3 regions of the Lysinibacillus sp. fls2-241-R2A-57 genome follow, and region 2 is predicted to be linked to each of the others. Evidence: riboswitches for the same ligand, from Rfam matches in the RefSeq annotation. Region 2 holds a riboswitch; each other region holds the start of a gene.

Region 1 (6,359 bases), on a different contig from region 2:
TAAATGTACATCATTTCATCATTATATTCCTATTCTAATAAATGAGTGAGCATTCAGTCAACATAAAACGGAAATATTTCTGATAATTTTATATTCTTACATTTTACAAGAAAAAAAGCCACCCTGAATTTTTTTAGAGGGCATTGAAAAACTAAAGAGATTTATTCATTTATATTATAAATCTACCTTTTGATTGTATTCAGATACTCAAAAAGTCGATTTGCATCATGTTTTTGATGGCAAATCGACTTTTTTAAGTGTGCTAGATTTCAAAGTAGGATCTTAGTTGATAAAAACTGAATTATTCCGATAAAAGCTAAAATTATTCCGATAAAATGAGATTTTGTTCCGATAAATCTTCAAAGTACAATCAACCTATATCAAATGTCATCCACAGCTTTTGGAGATCAAGTTATTTTTTAAAGACATTGCCACTTCGAATATATTCAATATCTGCAACATTCAATCGATGATTAACAACTCGTGCAACCGCAAATAAATAATCCGATAGACGGTTTAAATACTTTTGCACAATTGTCGGTACATCTTCAATTTCCTTCATAAGCGTTACCATTTGTCTCTCTGCTCGACGCGCTACAGTGCGAGCAATGTGCAAGGTTGCAGCTGCTGGTGCACCACCTGGTAAAATAAAACGCTGTAATGGTGGCGCTTCATCTGATAATGCATCAATACGAGATTCTAACACTTCAATTGGCTGCTCTGTCAGCTTATAATGTCGTTCCTTCATGACGTTAGCAAGGTCACCACCTGCATCGAAAAGCTCATGCTGAATCGTTTCTAAATCAATTAAAATATCCTTGAATAACTCACGATCTAATTCACTTACTGCCTTGCCAATAAAAGAATTTAACTCATCAATTGCCCCATATGTCTCTACGCGTAAACTATCTTTGTCAACACGTCCCCCTATAAGACTTGTTTTCCCCGTATCGCCAGTTTTTGTGTAAAGCTTCATTTCTCTCATCTCCTAGAATTTATTTTTATCAATTTCACTTTGGCGTAATTATAGCTGACGCTACAATAAATCATCTGTAGCTGTCGCTTTGCTTTCGCTACAATAAATCATCTGTAGCTGACACTTCGCTTTCGCTACAATAAACCATTTGTAGCTGACGTTTTGCTTTCGCTACAATAAACCATTTGTAGCTGACGTTTCACTTTCGCTACAGAAAACCCTCTACTGAATGAAGATAATTTTTTATTGCCTGTACAGTTGTTTCAAAAACACCTTTACCGATAATTTTGCCTACATCTGTAATTGGGCCACCGTACTGCATTTCTTCCCCTTTTTGTGTCGCCGCAATTAATAAACTATCTGTAGCAGTACCTGTTGCAATCGTACCACTAAGCTCATCACGAATATTTTCTGATTGCAATGCCTTTGTTTTTGCCTCATTAGCTGTCATCATTGCTTGGAAAAACGCTTCCTCTGATAAGCAACCATTAACGATGACCCATGTATTTATAGTACCAATATATGGCTCATCCTGTCTTTCATGTGCACGTGACACATCCACTGCATTACCAACACCAGCCGTAACAGCAACAAATACGCTACCAAAAGATGCTTTAAATTCATTAATGGCTACAAGATTTGTCGGGACAGCTGTTAACATAACGACTGTACTTGTAGGTGAAAAATGCTCCTTTTGTAAAAATTCAGCGACCTCTTTCTTTACATCACTAATGACATAATCTATTGGTACAGAGCGATTTAATAGGCAATCATACCAACCGATACCCGGATTATGGACTGCTGAGGAAACCGTTTTTAACGGAAACTCTGATTGAAGCTGAATGTAATGATCCGTAACAGTGAAATTTTCCTTTTCGATGACAGCACGTTGCTGATGTTCGACTGAAGCTGGCATCATTGTTATTTGAGGCTTTGGAATTTCAGGATGTGCATAAGTCGCTACTCGCGCATGATAAACATCTTCAATTTGCGAAGCGATTAATACTTCATGTGGTGCCCCAAATGCTCGCATTCTTCCGCCTTCCATTAGTAATAATTCATCACAATAGAGGGCAGCTAAATTCATATCATGTAGTACCATAATAACGGTTAATCCACATTCAATTGCTTCTTTTCGCACCATATCTAAAATTTGACGTTGATGGGCAATATCTAGATGGTTCGTCGGCTCATCTAGCAGTAATATTTCCGACGTTTGCGCAAGGGCTTGGGCTACAAAAACTCGTTGTTGTTCACCGCCCGACAAAAATTCCATCGGTGTCTGTTCATAGCGTTTCACACCTGTTTGTAGCATCGCATGTTGGACCGCTTGTTCATCGCGTTCAGTCCAGCTTGAAAAGAAGCCTGTTTGATGTGGATAACGTCCAAGTGATACCGCCTCACGTACACTATTTGTAAAGGCATTCGCATGTAATTGTGGTAGCACTGCCATTTTTTTCGCCAATGCACGGGCATTATAAGCGTTAATATTTTTACCGTCTACTAATATAGTGCCTGCAGTTGCTGGTAGTATGCCACTCATTACTTTTAACAGTGTGGATTTTCCACTACCGTTCGGGCCTAAAATCCCTAATATTTTTCCTTTTTCAACGGAAAAACTTATATCCTGGACAATCGGCACGTCTTCATAGCCACCAGAAAGATGTTCAACAACAATCATGCCCGTCCCCCCTTGCTTCTACGTTGCTTATAAAAAATATAAGAAAAAACGGGTGCGCCAATAAATGCAGTAATTACGCCAATCGGTAGCTCTCTTGGCATAATAATTGTTCGAGCTATTAAATCACAAATAATGAGCAAAGTTGCCCCATTTAAAAATGATAATGGCAATAAATGACGGTGATCTGAACCCCAAAGCATCCGCGTCATATGTGGTACAACTAAGCCAACAAAACCAATCGTACCAGAAACCGCTACAGCTGCTCCTGTCAACATTGACCCGCCTACCAAAATTATATATTTACTACGCTTAACATTAACACCTAAATGCTTCGCGCGTTCCTCTCCATATAACAGAACATTTAACTCGCGTCTTTGTGTCCAAAGCATGATTGAACCAATTATCACAAACGGAATAATCATTTGAACATAAGGCCAACCTCGCATTGATACTGAGCCGAGCAGCCATCCCATAACTTGTCGTAGCTCCTCACCAGATAATGCAATCATTAATGAAATCAAGGAGCCTAAAAATGAACTAAAGATGACCCCTGTTAAAATAAGAGTTTCCATTTTTAGCGTGCGGTCTACTATTCTAGCAAAGCCCATGACAGCTACCATCGTTAATATTGCACCTATCATACTGAAGATTGGTAATGCATAATTCCCTATTACTGGAATTGATATACTAAAGAAAATCGTCATAACTGCGCCAACTGATGCACCCGAAGAAACACCTAACGTATAAGGATCTGCCAAAGGATTTTTTAATAAGCCTTGAAAAGCTGCCCCTGCAATGGCAAGAGAAGCCCCGACAAGTCCAGCCAGCAGAACTCGAGGTAAACGAATTTTCCATAAAATATTGGCAGCTGTTTCATCTGCCGCCTGATTCCACAATACTTCTAGTGGAATATGAACTGAGCCTATCGCTACGCCACACCAGATGCTAATAATTAGAAGCGTAATTGCTGTTACATAGGCTATAAACGTTCTACTCATTTAAAGGCTCTCCCCCTTAGTCAATCTGTGCCTATATTTAACAACTTGTTTTTCTGATTTATCGATGCATTTTAGCTTTTATCGCCTACGATTGTGAATTTATCGACATCAATCATACAAAACAAATAACCCCTCATCATAAAAAGATGAGGGGTTCAAATTTGCACAAAAATACTTTTACAAAATCCACCACCCTATCCTCGTAGGCTGTAACGTGTTTTCTATAAAGGCAGGTCTCCTGGCTCGTGCTCCATTCGCTTTTCCATGCCTTCCCGAAATTTTCAGTGGCGAAAATTGAAAAAACTCACACATACAGTGGCGGGACCGCATCGGAATGACACCGATTTCCCTTTTCACTTTACATAAGTAAAGAACCTTTATAATTTTCAGTTGATTTTATTATACATGAAAAAAATAGAAGTCGCCTCGATTCGAGACAACTTCTAATCAAATCAATTATGCTCCGGCATAATTGCGTCCGAAGGCTTTAGACCAACATGATGTTTTTTTGTGCGAAAGCGTAGTGCTAGCGCAGCGTCAGCGGCATGATGTTTTTTGTGCGAAAGCGCAGCGTCAGCAACAGTTGTTTTTTGTGCGAAAGCGCAGCGTCAGCAACATGATGTTGGTCACTCAGTTGTTACCACAAGACGTGGCGTTTTTAGACTAAGTTCCTCTATTTCGGCAGGTATTTGGACACCCGCTGAAAGAAGTTAAACTATATCAGAAAAATACTGAACCGTTTTCATTGGCGCACCCATTTCTCGCAATGCCCATGTGCTCTCTAAATAAATATCTGCTAGCTTTTCATATTTACCGCCGAATTTATGTGCCCATTCGATCGCTACAACACTTTCATATACATGTGCCATTTTTTCTGCAACCTTTTTTGCCTCAAACGTTTTCGTTGCTTCATCTAAGCCGCTAAATGTTCGCAATGTCAAGTCTAGTTTTGCTAATTGCTCCTCTACAATTTGAAGCAATGGACTGTCAGCTAGTTTTTCTAGACGTTCCTCCATGACACGAACAAACAATTCATGCGCTTGAAACTTATCTACTAAACGAATGAGTTCTAATGCTAAAATATTAGCAGTTCCCTCCCACACAGTCAGCACCTGTGCATCTCTTAATAAGCGAGGTGTAACGAAATCCTCAATATAGCCATTCCCTCCATGTAATTCAATCGCTTCACTTGCATAATGGACCGCTTGCTCTGCCGTTTCTTTTTTCATAATAGCAATATTTAAGCGATTCATAATGATGTCCTGTTCATTACCCTGTCCACTTGTTACTTTATCGTAGAGCTGAATTAGATCAAAAACAGTAGCAACTTCTACATGAAGCTTGGCAGCAAAGTTCCCTAATGTATCCTGAATCATAGGATATTGCGTTAAAGGCTTGCCAAATGCATGACGATTTGTCACATAGTGCTTCGCCTCCAAAAAACCACGGCGCATAATGCCGATAGAAGCAACAGCATTGCAAATTCTTGATAAATTAAGTGCCTCCAACATATAATAAATTCCTTTATTCGGCTCACCGACAACATAAGCTAATGCACCATCAAATTCCACCTCACCAGAAGGTACTGCTCTAACACCAAGTTTATCCTTTAAACGTCGAATACGGAGGTTGTTAACAGTGCCATCCTCATTGCGCCACGGGACCGCAAATAGAGTTAAACCTTTCGAGCCTGCTTGAGCCCCTTCCATACGGGCCAATACCATGGCAACCCCACACATTCCTGCGTTTGACGCGAAATATTTCTCACCAAATAAACGATACTGATTACCGTCTTTTCTTGCCTCTACAACGTTCGCACCAACATCAGAACCACCTTGACGCTCCGTTAAAAATGTAGCTCCCTCATACAGCTCGGTATCTCCTGTTGCACAAACATGTGGTAAAAAACGCTCCTTCACCTCATCGCTCGCATAATGATCAAGTAAATAAGCCGTTGCCATTGTTAACGTAACAGGGCAATAAAAGCCTGGCTCTGTATGGGACAGTATATAACCTTGAGCAAAGCTATACACATAGTTACCCTTTCTACCTAATTGCGGAATATCCTTATGCACATAGCCAACAATACCCGTATTGTATGATTCTTCAATTGTTTTTTTATAGCCATCATTAACCCAGACCTCTGACACTTCTTCACCATATGCATTATACCTTTGTAAGCGAGGTTCACCCTCTCGATCCGTATGTTTGGCTCTTACATCAATATCTCCAGCACAAAGCTCACCGAAATCTGTTAGCTCACGTGTTGCATATTCTGCAAACTCTTTATCTAGCATCATTTCTAAAACTTTATGAAGTGTGTCGTTATCTTTAAAAAAGTTCGTTGTTCTCATTTCTGCCTGCTGTAAAACCTTCATGCTATCTCACCTCTTGTCCTTTCAAGGTTTGTTTTAATATTTTGCCTGATGCATTTCGTGGTAGCGCTTCCACACGTTCAAAGATGCGTGGAATTTTATATTTAGCAAGATGCTCCTCTAAGTAAGCTTTAAGTTCGTCCTCGTCAATTTCTGTTTTAGTGGCATAGACGGCCTTCACCGTTTCTCCCCACTCCGGATGTGGAACACCTATTACAGCAACTTCAAATATCCCCTCATAGCTCAAAATTCTATCTTCAATTTCTTTCGGATAAATATTCACACCACCTGAAAAAATAACATCCTTTTTGCGATCAACAATCCAAATA
Region 2 (6,359 bases):
AGAATGTTTTGCCATCATATTTTTCAATGTCATACGTTTTAAAGAAGTTATTTCGCTTAACCACTAACGAATCAAACGTACCATTTGGATTTCTCTTATATACCTTGATGTCTTTTTTAAAGGTCATTTTTCCTGTTTGTCCTTTTACAACTTCGGCTCCATCATGCATCACTTTCGCATTTGATATTGTTGGATTAACTACTGCTAATACGAATGCTGCTAGTAACACAGTAAAAAATTTTTTCATTATTTTCCCCCCTCGCTCTTTATTATTCTCTTAAATCCAAACATAATTACTTAATAATGTAAATTAATTTACGTAATATTCCATTGTAAAACGAAGGGCTCATCACCTTAACGTGTGGTTGACTTCCGTTCCCTCTATGCGCTTTCCTGCGTGCCTTCAGTCGAAACGGAAGTCAACCTATATACAGGCATACATTCTTAACAAATGTCATCTACAATTTTTGGTGATAGTCATACAAAAGGATGTTTAAATGCAGCGTGTTTTCTCATCACCTTTTTTACATTTCCCAATAATCAGCCGAATTTGTTCTGCGGTAAAATTTATAAAAGGGTTCATTCGGGCGAGCATGTTCCTTATAGAGGCTAATAATTTGCTTTAAAAAACCTTCAATATGCTCAACTCCTACCCTTTTCGCAAACAGAGTACCCGCTTGAGCATTTACACCCATTGGTACTGCCCCTAAATAGACATCAAAGCTATCTTTTTGATAGACGAGCCCAATATCATCATACACCGCATTATAGCAGGCCGAGGCACAGCCATTTACGTTTATACGTAATCTTGTAGGTACAGATATTCCTTCTAATGAATGATATAGCTGTTCAGTAATCGGTGCCGCCTCCATCTTATCTCCATCGCAAAAATCACAGGCCTTCATCGCCACAATCGGTCCTTGCTTTGCCACATACAGGCCAGCGTCTTCTAGTTCCTCAATCGTATCTTCTACATCTTCTGTTGGAATTGATAGTAATATGCTATACGAGGCAGAGTATTTGATAGCACCAGTCTTCCCTACAACCTTTGCAATTGTTTGGAATTGTGCAGGAGTATAATGCTTATTTATAATACCGGGGCTTACTGCAAGACGAGTAAAATCGCCATTGTTATTTAACTTTTCAAAGGTTTTGTCCGGTATATTCGTATGGAATGCATTCATTGTTTAACGCTCCTTATAAAAAAAGGGGCTAGCGTTTTGCTAACCCCAAATTTTTTTCTAGTTTTCAAAGCTCTCAGGATAGAAGCCCTTAGCTAATATTTGAATAGCTTCTGCAGCACGAACCCCTTCTGACGCAGCAGAAAGTGGTAAGATTACAAAACGTTCATTTTTAACTGCTTCCATTTCTTTCAACGCTGGATCATGTTTTAAGAATTTTATTTTTTCTTCCGCCGTTTTTTCTCCGTAATCAACGACAACAACGACTTCTGGATTACGCTCTACTGCATCTTCTTTTGATACCGTAGTCCATCCTGATTCCACATCACCAAAAATATTTTTACCGCCAGCAATCGTCACAAGCTCATTCATAAAGTTTTGTCCAGTGGTTAAGACATCTTTATCACCACTGTCATAAACTAAAACGCGTAGACCTTTCTTATCTTGTGGTAATTTCGCACGAACTGCGTCTACATCCTTCGTCATTTGTTCAATTAAAGCTTCTCCGCGATCCTCGACACGAAAAATTTTTGCGATATTTCGTATATCTGTGAAAATATCTTTTAAAGTTGGTTTCGTCATATTTGAGGCTGTATGTAAATAAGTGTGTATCCCTAATGCCTCAAGCTCTTCCTGTGTACCAACACCTTTCTCCCCAAAGGCGCTTTTCCAACCTCCGTATATAAAGTCTGCTTCTGCATCAATAACCTGTTCCTTTGAAGGATACTGTTTAGCTAACACCGGCACTTTATCGTATGCAGCTTGTAGGGGCTCATAAATTTTGTCATCTAAGTACGCTGTCCCTACCATTGAATCTTCTAAGCCTAACGCTAACATAATTTCTGTTACATGCTGATTTAAGCTAATCGCTTTTTTTGGTGCTTCCTTATATATTTGTGTTGTTCCATTATTTTCAATCGTAATTTCTGTCGTTTCAGCTTGGGAAGGCTCTACCTTCTCACCTTGTGCTGCTGATTCTGGTTTGTCCTTTGTATTACACGCGCCAAGTATAGCGATTAACGCAATCGCAAAGACAAGCCACAAGCTTTTCCATTTCTTCATGTCCTCTTCTCCTTTGCTGTTAACTATATAGAAAGAAATCTTTTGACTCCTTTGCTACCTGAATGACACTCGCTGATTTAAGTTAAAAAGGGCATAAAAAAATCCCCTTGTTTCCAAGAGGTTAGCATAGTGAAAGAAAGGTTCTTCAACCTATTCACTATCCCCATCCTCGTGGTTTAAGTAAAAAATACACATTGGCAGGTATCCTGGCTTAGGTTCATCATCTATACACCTTCCCATAGCATGGCTACAGTGGTATCTCGTATAGACTCCCCATTTACAGTTGCGGGACAGCATCGGATTCGCACCGATTTCCCTTTTAAGCAAATAATAAAAGTCATTTGCACCAATAAGTCGTTATATTTTTTTGTTGTCAATGATATTGATAAACTAGCAAAAGAAATTTTTGGTCGCAATCTCACAAAAAATCCATAAAATCATAATCATGAATATATTAGCACTATTTCGACATAAATACTAACTATTTTACACGAAATCTTTTTCTAGTAATTCTGTTACAATGGTGAAAGATGAAAAATAGAAACGAGGATTTTTTTATGCATGTAACAATTGGTGTACTCGCTCACGTTGATGCAGGAAAAACTACATTTTCTGAGCAGTTACTATTTCATACAAAAAGTATTCAAGCCCGCGGACGAGTGGATCACCAGGATACATTTCTAGATAATCATGAGCTAGAGCGTCAGCGAGGTATTACAATTTTTGCAGAGCAAGGTCGTATGACGATTGGAAATGATACATATACGTTAATTGATACACCTGGGCACGTCGATTTTTCACCAGAAATGGAACGTGCTATTCGTGTTATGGATTATGCCATCATTGTTATAAGTGCCGTCGAAGGAGTGCAGGGTCATACCGAAACAGTGTGGCAACTTTTACGCCAATATCACGTCCCAACCTTCTTCTTTATCAACAAAATAGATCGTCAAGGTGCAAATGTAGAAGCCGTTATGACACAGCTTCAAAAGGATTGCTCTGAGGATGTTTTATTAATGGACGAACCGCTCCGTTCTGATTATGTTTCCAATCACATTATGGAGTGGCTTGCTGAACGTGATGAACAGCTTCTCGATGCTTTTCTTAATGAAACTTTGGATAGCTTTAGCTCCCTGACTCATTTGCAGGCGATGATTAAACAAGAAAAGGCCTTTTTATGTTTTACTGGCTCTGCTTTAAAAGATACTGGGATACAGGAATTACTAGCACAGCTCCCCCTACTTACAGAGACACATTTTAACGATAATGCAGCGTTTCAAGGTGAAGTCTTTAAAATTCGTCATGATGGACATCAACGCTTAACATTTTTAAAGGCATTACAAGGAACGTTGCACGTGCGGGATGAATTTTCGTTTGGAGATATGACAGAAAAAGTGACGGAGATTCGACTATATAATGGCAGCCGTTATGAAACTGTGCAGGAAGTTAAAGCTGGGGATATTTTTGCAGTCAAAGGGATTAGTCAAGCAAACATCGGCGATATCATTGGTCGTTCAAGCAACCCGCAGCCCTACGAGTTAGTACCAACGTTGCAGGCAAAAGTACAATATGAAGGCGATCAGCATATTAAAGAAGTTTTAAAAATTTTTCGCATGCTTGAAGCAGAGGAACCATCATTACGTGTACTATGGCATGAAAAATTCCAAGAAATTCATGTACATATTATGGGTGTCATCCAGCTCGAGGTTCTTGTCGAAGTACTCAACAACCGCTTCTCACTAAACGTTTCATTTGGCGAACCACAGATTTTATATATGGAATCAATTGCGACAACTGTAACAGGCTACGGTCATTTTGAACCATTAAAGCATTATGCGGAAGTACATTTATTGATGGAGCCAAATACACGTGGTACTGGCAATACATTTGTCAATGCATGCCATGCGGACGATTTATCGGTTGGGCACCAACGACTCATTGAAAAGCATTTATTCGAGCGCGATCATCATGGGCTGTTAACAGGTTTTCCCGTGACAGATATTCGCTTCACGCTTTTAACAGGACGTGCACATATTAAACATACTGAAGGTGGCGATTTCCGCGAGGCAACATTCCGTGCATTACGGCAAGGTCTTGAGCAAGCAGAAAATATATTACTAGAGCCCTATTACCGCTTTAAGCTCAAAGCCCCTAGTGATTTTATCGGCCGCATGATGACCGATATTCAGCAAGCTTCAGGTACATTTGCCGCACCTATCCTAACCGAAAATGATGCCATTTTAACTGGCCGTGCCCCTGTCGCAACATTTATGAGCTATAGCACAACCTTTGCCGCCTACACCAACGGAAAGGGCGTACTCTCCCTGCAATTTGATGGTTATGATACGTGCCATAATACGGAAGAGGTTATCACGCAAATCGGCTACGATAAAAATGCTGATCCTGAATATACATCCTCCAGTATTTTTTGTGCAAAAGGCAAGGGCTACTCAGTTCCATGGGAAGAAGCTGAGGCAGCGATGCATTGCATTAAATAATTCACATTAAAAAAACAGGACGTGATTGTTAGATCATTGTCCTGTTTTTTAGCGAGGATTTTATGTTAGCGTGTGGTTATTTGCTTTGGTTCCGCGGGTATTTCCCTGGTACGCGCGGGTATTCGCTCTGATTTCGCGGGTATTTCTCTGGTACGCGCGGGTATTCGCTCTGGTTCCGCGGGTATTTCCCTAGTACGCGCGGGTATTTGCTTTGGCTTCGCGGGTATTCGCCCTGATTTCGCGGATATTCTCCTGGTACGCGTGGGTACATCCTGTGTCAGTGATTCCTCTACTCCCCTATCAATGATCACAGTCTCTAAGCTCCCTCTAAGCGCTTCTTTAAATCTACACATCTACTTTTCCTCTATCATCAATTATTCTGCTATGTTACAATTTTTAACGAAACATTTTCAGTAAAATAAGTGAAGGACAGGAATTTTCAAGGATGTTTAAAATTTATTGGAAATGAATTTTTATTATATACATATCAATGTTACATGACTTTATCCTAAATCTTCTCAGTTGTTTTATAGGCTTCATGCTATTTATAACGTACGAAAATATCTTTAAAGTAGTCACTTAAAAAGAGATAGTAAAGGGGTGGATTCATATCGCAAAGTTTATTGATGACTTGGCCGGTGCAGTATACGATGTTATAAAGGTTGTATTAAAATGCCTGGGGTACTTAATTGCTGGTATGTTAATAGTTGCAATGCCAATTTACCTAATTGTGTGGGTAATTGGATTATTCCAGTGACTTTTATAGTCATAATTTCAAAAGTTTTTAACAAACGGGGAGCTTTAATTCAATAAGTATAGGACTTGTATGTATGATTGAATCTCATATATGCAAGTCCTTTTGTTATGCTTTAACACTTTCACACAATACGCTCCCTTAGTTCCACACATAGCAATCATAGACTACCTTCTTCTAAATCATTCTCAATCCTCACAGGCTTTGTAAGAGGCTCTAGGAGATCGCAATAGTTACTTATGTAGGCTATCTCAAAGTTGAAACTATTTAGATCTCATCGTCTCGCCAGCTGTAAAGATTAATCTTCTTCAATACACATTTACCATTTATCTACCAACAAAAATTTTGATATGTTATGATTCTTTACAGATAGAATTTTTCACTTTGTTAAGAAAAGAACAATTGGAGGAAACAATGAATTATATAAAATCTTTACGACAATATGTTGGAACAAGTCCTATTATTGCACCAGGTTCCGCAATCATTGTTTTGAACGAAAAGAATGAAATACTTTTGCAATTACGTTCAGATACAAATGATTGGGGGCTTCCAGGTGGTGGAATGGAAATTGGAGATAGTTTTGAAGAAACTGCTCAAAAAGAGTTGTATGAGGAAACAGGCTTAATCGCCCAAGAATTGAAATTGCTTGGCTTAGCTTCAGGGAGAGAGTTATATTATAAATTTCCACATGGGGATGAAATTTATAATGCTACGGCAATTTTTAAAGCAATTGCTGTAAAAGGCATTATTACACAAAATGAGGAAAGTAAAAATTTAGAATATTTCCCTTTGGACAAACTCCCAAATTTAAATTATACGACATTGAAATTACTAGAAAAGGTTGGTTATATTTCAACTAATTAG
Region 3 (6,359 bases), on a different contig from region 2:
AATTGACACTCGTTGCCATGGTAGCGGCAATTTGTGCAGTTGGTGCAGTGATTAAAATTCCAACATTTATTGCAACTGCTGCGCTGGACTCTGCTCCGGCATTTTTGAGTGTTGTATTTTTATCTCCAGTATTGGCTGGGGTTGCGGGGGTAATTGGGCATTTTATTACAGCCTTAACTTCTGGCTTCCCACTAGGACCACTCCATATTATTATCGCAGTAGAAATGTTTATCGTTGTATGGATCTTCGGGATTATGCATAATAAAGGAATGCATTTCTGGAAATGGCCTGTGGCACTTATTTTAAATGGCGTTGTGGCACCATTACCGTTTTACTTTATCATTAGTCCGGCATTTTATTGGGCATCTCTTACGAGTCTTCCGCTGGCAACATTGATTAATTTAATCATCGTTGCAGTTGCAATGCCAATTTTATCTAAAGTATTTGTGCGTAAGGCAGGGCGATTACATTGAGAAATGCCATAAAAATAGGGGAGCTCATTGCTACGACAGATAATGCCGCAGCAATTGGTGAAAAACCACAAGATGTTGTGTCAGCCTCAGATCAACTAACGGCATACTTGACAGCACGTGTTACTTTTTTAGAGCAGCTTGCCGCAAATGCTTTACCAACACATGTCCTACTCGCTAATTTTTCAGGGGATGCGGCATGGTCTCGGTATGTAGCAGGCATTCAGCAAGTTTTTGATGAAGCTGGTCTTATTTGTCCGCAAATAGACGGTAGCACTGAGTCCAATATGCCAACTGTACAATCAGGTTTGTCTATAACGATGCTTGGAGAACAGCAGAAACGTACACTAACTAAGCATGAACAACTTATTTGGTATACATATGGACTGCCACTTGTAGGCAATGAAGTCCTTGCGCAGCCTGAGGATGTCGCACAGCTACAGCCTGTTTTTCAGGCATGGAAAGAGGACATCGTGCAGCAAGTTTGGCCAGTAGGATCAAAAGGTCTGCAAGCAGAATTTACCCGCCTTTTTGGCAATCAACAGGTCAAAAGTTCGCTAGATGTTGAGAAAACGGCTGGCCCATGTGCAGTCATTTTACTAGGAGTACATCCAGAAAAAGAGCAACTGGCACAAAATATTTTTCCTAGAAATTTTGAAAAACTACGTAAAACTGCATTGTAATAGGGCTTGCTTCGAGAAAAAGTAGCACTTAAAAAAATTCAAGGGGCAAAACGCCTATTGCAACAACAAACACAATATGTTAGATTTGTTTAGGAGTTAAAACACAATATATAGTATTTTGGACAAGAGGTACCAATATGGTTTAAAAGGGAATTCGGAAAAAGAGCATCTTAAGCCGAAGCTGTCCCCGCAACTGTAAGTGCTGACAAATGATGATGAGGCCACTGTTAAAAATGGGAAGGCGATCATTTGGAGGAAGCATGAGCCAGGAGACCTGCCAATTTGTTCGAGACAACAACACATTCTTCGGGGATTGAGAAGTGGAGGCGAGAGATTTGTTCACTTCTTTGTGTGCATGTCCTTCATTTCCATTTCCGATTTTACAGCGATCACGCAACCGATAGAGGGTGCATGATCGCTTTTTGTGTTGTTGTAGAAAGAAAGGGAGAGTATGTGTATATGACAATTCAAATCGAACAGCAAATTGCTAAGTTAAAGAATAGTTACACGGAGGATGAACTTGAAAGTTTTGTAAGGTTATCGGATCGATGGCTACGAAAAAATGACAATGCCACATTTGAGGCATGGGCAGATGCGATGATTTTACAAACGCTTAGCCTAATTGATGAAGAGGAGCCATATTGGACATTTGTTGCAGCGCAAATTTATTTAGAAAAATTATATGACCAATTTGCAATGCGTCGCGGCGTTTCAGTGAAAGATGTTTATCAGGTATTCCCAGCACAATTAGCACGCTATACAGAGGCTGGTTTGTATCATGAAAGTTTAACAACAAAATATAGTGAGCAAGAGCTTCAGGAACTTGCTTCTTATTTAGAACAAAGTCGAGATGAGTTGTTTACATATATTGGCTTAAAAACATTGATGGACCGCTATGTTGTCCGTGATTATACGAAAACACCAGTGGAGCTACCTCAGGAACGTTGGATGGTCATTGCGATGACATTGATGCAGGATGAAACAGAAAATCGTTTACAAAAGGTGCGAGAGTCTTACTGGGCAATGAGCAATTTATATATGACAGTAGCCACTCCGACATTATCGAATGCAGGGAAAACACATGGACAGTTATCTAGCTGCTTTATCGATACAGTAGATGATAGTTTACAAAGCATTTACGACACAAATACAGATGTTGCAACCTTATCGAAATACGGTGGTGGCATTGGCGTTTATATGGGCAAAATTCGTAGCCGAGGCTCATCTATTAAAGGTTTTAAAGGGGCATCAAGTGGCGTATTACCTTGGATTAAACAGCTTAATAATACGGCAGTTTCAGTCGATCAGCTTGGTCAACGCCAAGGAGCTATTGCTGTTTATTTAGATGTTTGGCATAAGGACGTCTTTACGTTTTTAGATTTACGTTTAAACAATGGGGATGAGCGTTTACGTGCCCATGATATTTTCACAGGGCTATGCTTACCGGATTTATTTATGGAGACAGTTGAAGAGCGCGGGGAATGGCATTTATTTGACCCACATGAAGTACGAGAGGTTATGGGCTACTCACTAGAGGATTTCTATGATGAGAAAAAAGGTGACGGTTCCTTCCGTACAAAATATGCAGAATGTATCGCCAATCCTTTATTAAGCCGTGAAGTCGTACCGGCGATCGATATTATGAAGCGTATTATGCGCTCACAGCTTGAAACAGGCGTGCCGTTTATGTTCTATCGTGATGAAGTAAACCGCATGAATCCGAATAAACATGAAGGAATGGTTTACTCAAGTAATTTGTGTTAATAGTAGCACCTTCAATCAGAAATGGTTGTCGAAAACTCCGTTAAACGGGGAAAGTCACAATGTGATAACCTACCGTGCTAAATCTTTTGATTAAATTAGTTAATCAAAAGTAAAAGCCTAACGACTATCGAAAGCATAACTCATTGAAAAACATGAGTGAAGAAGCGAGTAGAGTACCCCTCAAGCGAGGCCCGTTATAGGGATAATTCATAAAGGGAAAAGCGGAGCATCCTTCAGGTAGAGCTGAGGATGATGATATAGTCTCCTCTGTATAGTGATATACAGCAGTTCATAAGAGAACGGATTAGGTCTAGCGAACCTAGTTGAAGAAAAGGACAGAAATTTTCCAAAACATGTCACCAACTGAATTTGAGTCTATTACTTTAGAAGATGATGTCATCGTTACACGTCGCAAGCCTGGAGACTTCGTAGTATGCAATTTATCATCCATTAATTTAGGTAGAGCTGTACCGGCTGGTGTTTTAGAGCGCTTGATTCCAATTCAAGTACGTATGCTAGATAATGTTATTGCTCTAAATACAATTCCAGTAAAACAGGCAGAGCGTACGAATTTGCGCTATCGTGGTATTGGACTTGGAACATTTGGCTGGCATCATTTATTAGCTTTAAAAGAAATTCAATGGGAGTCTGAGGATGCTGTAGAATTCGCGGACAAGCTATATGAGGAAATTGCGTATTTAACGATTCGTGCTTCCAACGATTTGGCAAGTGAAAAAGGAGCCTATCCATTATTTGAGGGCTCAGATTGGCATACTGGTGCTTATTTTGACAAACGTGGCTATGACAGTGATAAATGGAATGCATTACGTGCGGCAGTTGCTGAAAAAGGTATGCGCAACGGCTATGTGATGGCAGTTGCACCTAACTCATCGACATCCATTTTAGCAGGCAGTACGGCAACGATTGATCCTATTTTCCAAAAGAGTTATTCAGAGGAGAAGAAGGATTACAAAATACCAGTAACTGTACCAGATTTATCACCAGTGACGACTTGGTATTATAAATCTGCTTATTTCATCGATCAAAATTGGACAATCAAGCAAAATGCTGCACGAGCACGTCATATCGATCAGGGTATTTCGCTTAATTTATATGTTCAAAATACGATTAAGGCGAAGGATTTACTGGCACTGCATATGAATGCTTGGGCGAGCGGTGTAAAAACGACGTATTATGTGCGCTCGACATCTGTAGAATTGCTAGAATGTGAGTCTTGCGCTAGCTAGGGGGAAGTAAATAATGACAACAATTACTAAACGACAAATTATGGATAAAGAAGCACCTAACCGTTCAACAGGCATTGTGAACGGACGCTCTTCTAACATTTTAAACTGGGATGATGTGCGTTTTAGCTGGGCTTATCCAAAGTATAAAAAAATGCTAGGTAACTTCTGGACTCCATTTGAAATTAATATGAGCAATGATGTGAAGCAGTTTCCTGAGCTATCAGCAGTTGAGCAGGAATCCTTCTTAAAGATTATCGGTTTACTGGCGCTATTAGACAGTGTGCAAACTGATTTTGCGGGGAAAGTAGCAGATTATTTAACAGATTCAAGCTTAAATGCACTAATGATCATTTTAGCGCAGCAAGAGGTTATTCATAATCACTCGTATTCCTATGTGCTATCAAGTATTGTGAACAAAGATGAACAAGATCGTACGTTTGACTTTTGGCGTACGGAGCCAGTGTTAGAGCGACGTAATGATTTTATTATTAAGGGCTACCGTGCATTTTCAGAGGAGTCAACTGTTGACAATATGCTAGAGGCGATTATTTATGATGTGATTTTAGAAGGCTTATTCTTCTATTCTGGCTTTGCCTTCTTCTATCATCTAGCACGCAATCAAAAAATGGTGGCAACGTCAACGATGATTAATTATATTAACCGCGATGAACAGCTACATGTTGATTTATTTGTGAAAATTTATCAAGAGTTATTAGAGGAATATCCTGAATACGATACGCCAGAACGAGCAGCACGTGTGCAGGAAATCTTCCGTGAGGCTGTACAACTAGAAGTCGATTGGGCCAATGAAGTGATTGGCGATAAAATTGATGGCCTTGATGTGGAAGATGTCCATGATTATGTGCACTTCTATGCCAATGTTCGTTGTAATCAACTTGGCGTCGAGCGTCCATTTGAAGGCTATCGCAAAAATCCATTGAAGTGGGTTAAAGCTTACGAGGATGTTGACTTAGGGAAAACAGACTTCTTCGAGCAACGTTCTCGTCAATATGTGAAGGTTAATGTAGAAGATAACGGGTTTGATGATTTGTAATGCTCAATGAGGTTAGGGCATAAGTATATTTTTAAAGCAAAATTATAAAATTTCACATTAGAAAAGCGCGAGAAATCAAAGTTTATTAAATTGATTTTTCGCGCTTTTTAAATCGCTGATAAACTATTAACAATCGCTGATAAACCATGAGTAATCGCTGATAAAGTTATAACAATCGCTGATAAACCATGAGTAATCGCTGATAAAGTTATAACAATCGCCGATAAACCATGAGTAACGCTGATAAAGTTATAACAATCGCCGAAAACCTCCAACGACCGCTGATAAAGGTAATATAACAAGAAAAAGAAATAAGTTAAAATTATCGTACCAAACTATTTCTCACTAAAAATCGATCATTAAATGTGATCGGTACACCTTTCCCGTCCTTTTCGGCGTGAATGTGTAAATGTGGTTCGCTTGTATTTCCGGAGTTTCCTACTTTCCCAAGTAATTGGCCCGACGTTACTTTGTCTCCTTCAACCACCACTATGCTGCCTTTTTGCATATGAGCTAATAAAACGGTAGCATCATAGTTCTCACATGATAAGGCGACATGATTTCCCTCAGGATTTTCTGGATCAGCTTTAGGAGGAGGGAGGTCAGGTAAATCATTTTGGATGTTGACTACTTTTCCATTACAAGGACTATACAAATCATCTGCGAATATTTGATACTTACCCAATTCTCCTGGATAAAGTCCACTTGCGCGGGTTCCAAGCGTATTTAATTTTAAAATGTCTAAAGCATATTTTTGACCTGGATGGTCTTGATGATAGTTCATTAACACCTGATTGCCACCCTGTCCGACATAATAGGTGCCATTCTTAAGTGGAAAAGATAACTCAATTCCTTTTTCAGCTACTGTATAGCTTTTTACGACCAAAGCATTATACGTACCAAAAACCAAAATAAGGACAATATAAATACCAATTGAAAACTTTTGATTTAGTGTATATTTTATTGTAAACGGTAAATTCCTTACCCTTTTCCAAGAAAAAATGACAGTGACAATCAAGAGAGCTAACCAAAGAAAGCGAACATAATATCCGACCCAACTCCAGTTTCCTGCTTGAAATAACCAAATAATTAGTGCTGCAGTTACCAATGAGTCCAACAACCATTCCAGTTTACTTTTAAA

What was found. Region 2 has a riboswitch for cobalamin ahead of QRN68_RS26545 (ABC transporter substrate-binding protein). Riboswitches for the same ligand answer to the same signal wherever they lie in the genome.
Region 1: another riboswitch for cobalamin. It lies ahead of QRN68_RS10390 (FecCD family ABC transporter permease); the one in region 2 lies ahead of QRN68_RS26545 (ABC transporter substrate-binding protein).
Region 3: another riboswitch for cobalamin. It lies ahead of QRN68_RS21455 (ribonucleotide reductase N-terminal alpha domain-containing protein); the one in region 2 lies ahead of QRN68_RS26545 (ABC transporter substrate-binding protein).

What each region holds. Positions count from the first base shown of each region.
Region 1 covers NZ_JARVRU010000049.1:1,900-8,258, reverse strand. The annotation lists gene QRN68_RS10400 (cob(I)yrinic acid a,c-diamide adenosyltransferase) at 413-976, opposite strand; gene QRN68_RS10395 (adenosylcobinamide amidohydrolase) at 1,185-2,657, opposite strand; gene QRN68_RS10390 (FecCD family ABC transporter permease) at 2,654-3,655, opposite strand; cobalamin riboswitch at 3,867-4,049, opposite strand; gene QRN68_RS10385 (hypothetical protein) at 4,211-4,369, shown strand; gene QRN68_RS10380 (acyl-CoA dehydrogenase family protein) at 4,366-6,033, opposite strand; gene QRN68_RS10375 (class I adenylate-forming enzyme family protein) at 6,035-6,359, opposite strand, start outside.
Region 2 covers NZ_JARVRU010000226.1:4,971-11,329, reverse strand. The annotation lists gene QRN68_RS26555 (hypothetical protein) at 1-247, opposite strand, end outside; gene QRN68_RS26550 (precorrin-3B methylase) at 525-1,184, opposite strand; gene QRN68_RS26545 (ABC transporter substrate-binding protein) at 1,242-2,243, opposite strand; cobalamin riboswitch at 2,423-2,609, opposite strand; gene QRN68_RS26540 (elongation factor G) at 2,801-4,741, shown strand; gene QRN68_RS26535 (NUDIX hydrolase) at 5,910-6,359, shown strand.
Region 3 covers NZ_JARVRU010000158.1:17,862-24,220, forward strand. The annotation lists gene QRN68_RS21445 (ECF transporter S component) at 1-473, shown strand, start outside; gene QRN68_RS21450 (hypothetical protein) at 470-1,153, shown strand; cobalamin riboswitch at 1,264-1,450, shown strand; partial or broken gene QRN68_RS21455 (ribonucleotide reductase N-terminal alpha domain-containing protein) at 1,613-2,914, shown strand; partial or broken gene QRN68_RS21460 (ribonucleoside-diphosphate reductase subunit alpha) at 3,253-4,164, shown strand; gene QRN68_RS21465 (ribonucleotide-diphosphate reductase subunit beta) at 4,178-5,218, shown strand; gene QRN68_RS21470 (hypothetical protein) at 5,326-5,493, opposite strand; gene QRN68_RS21475 (M23 family metallopeptidase) at 5,541-6,359, opposite strand, start outside.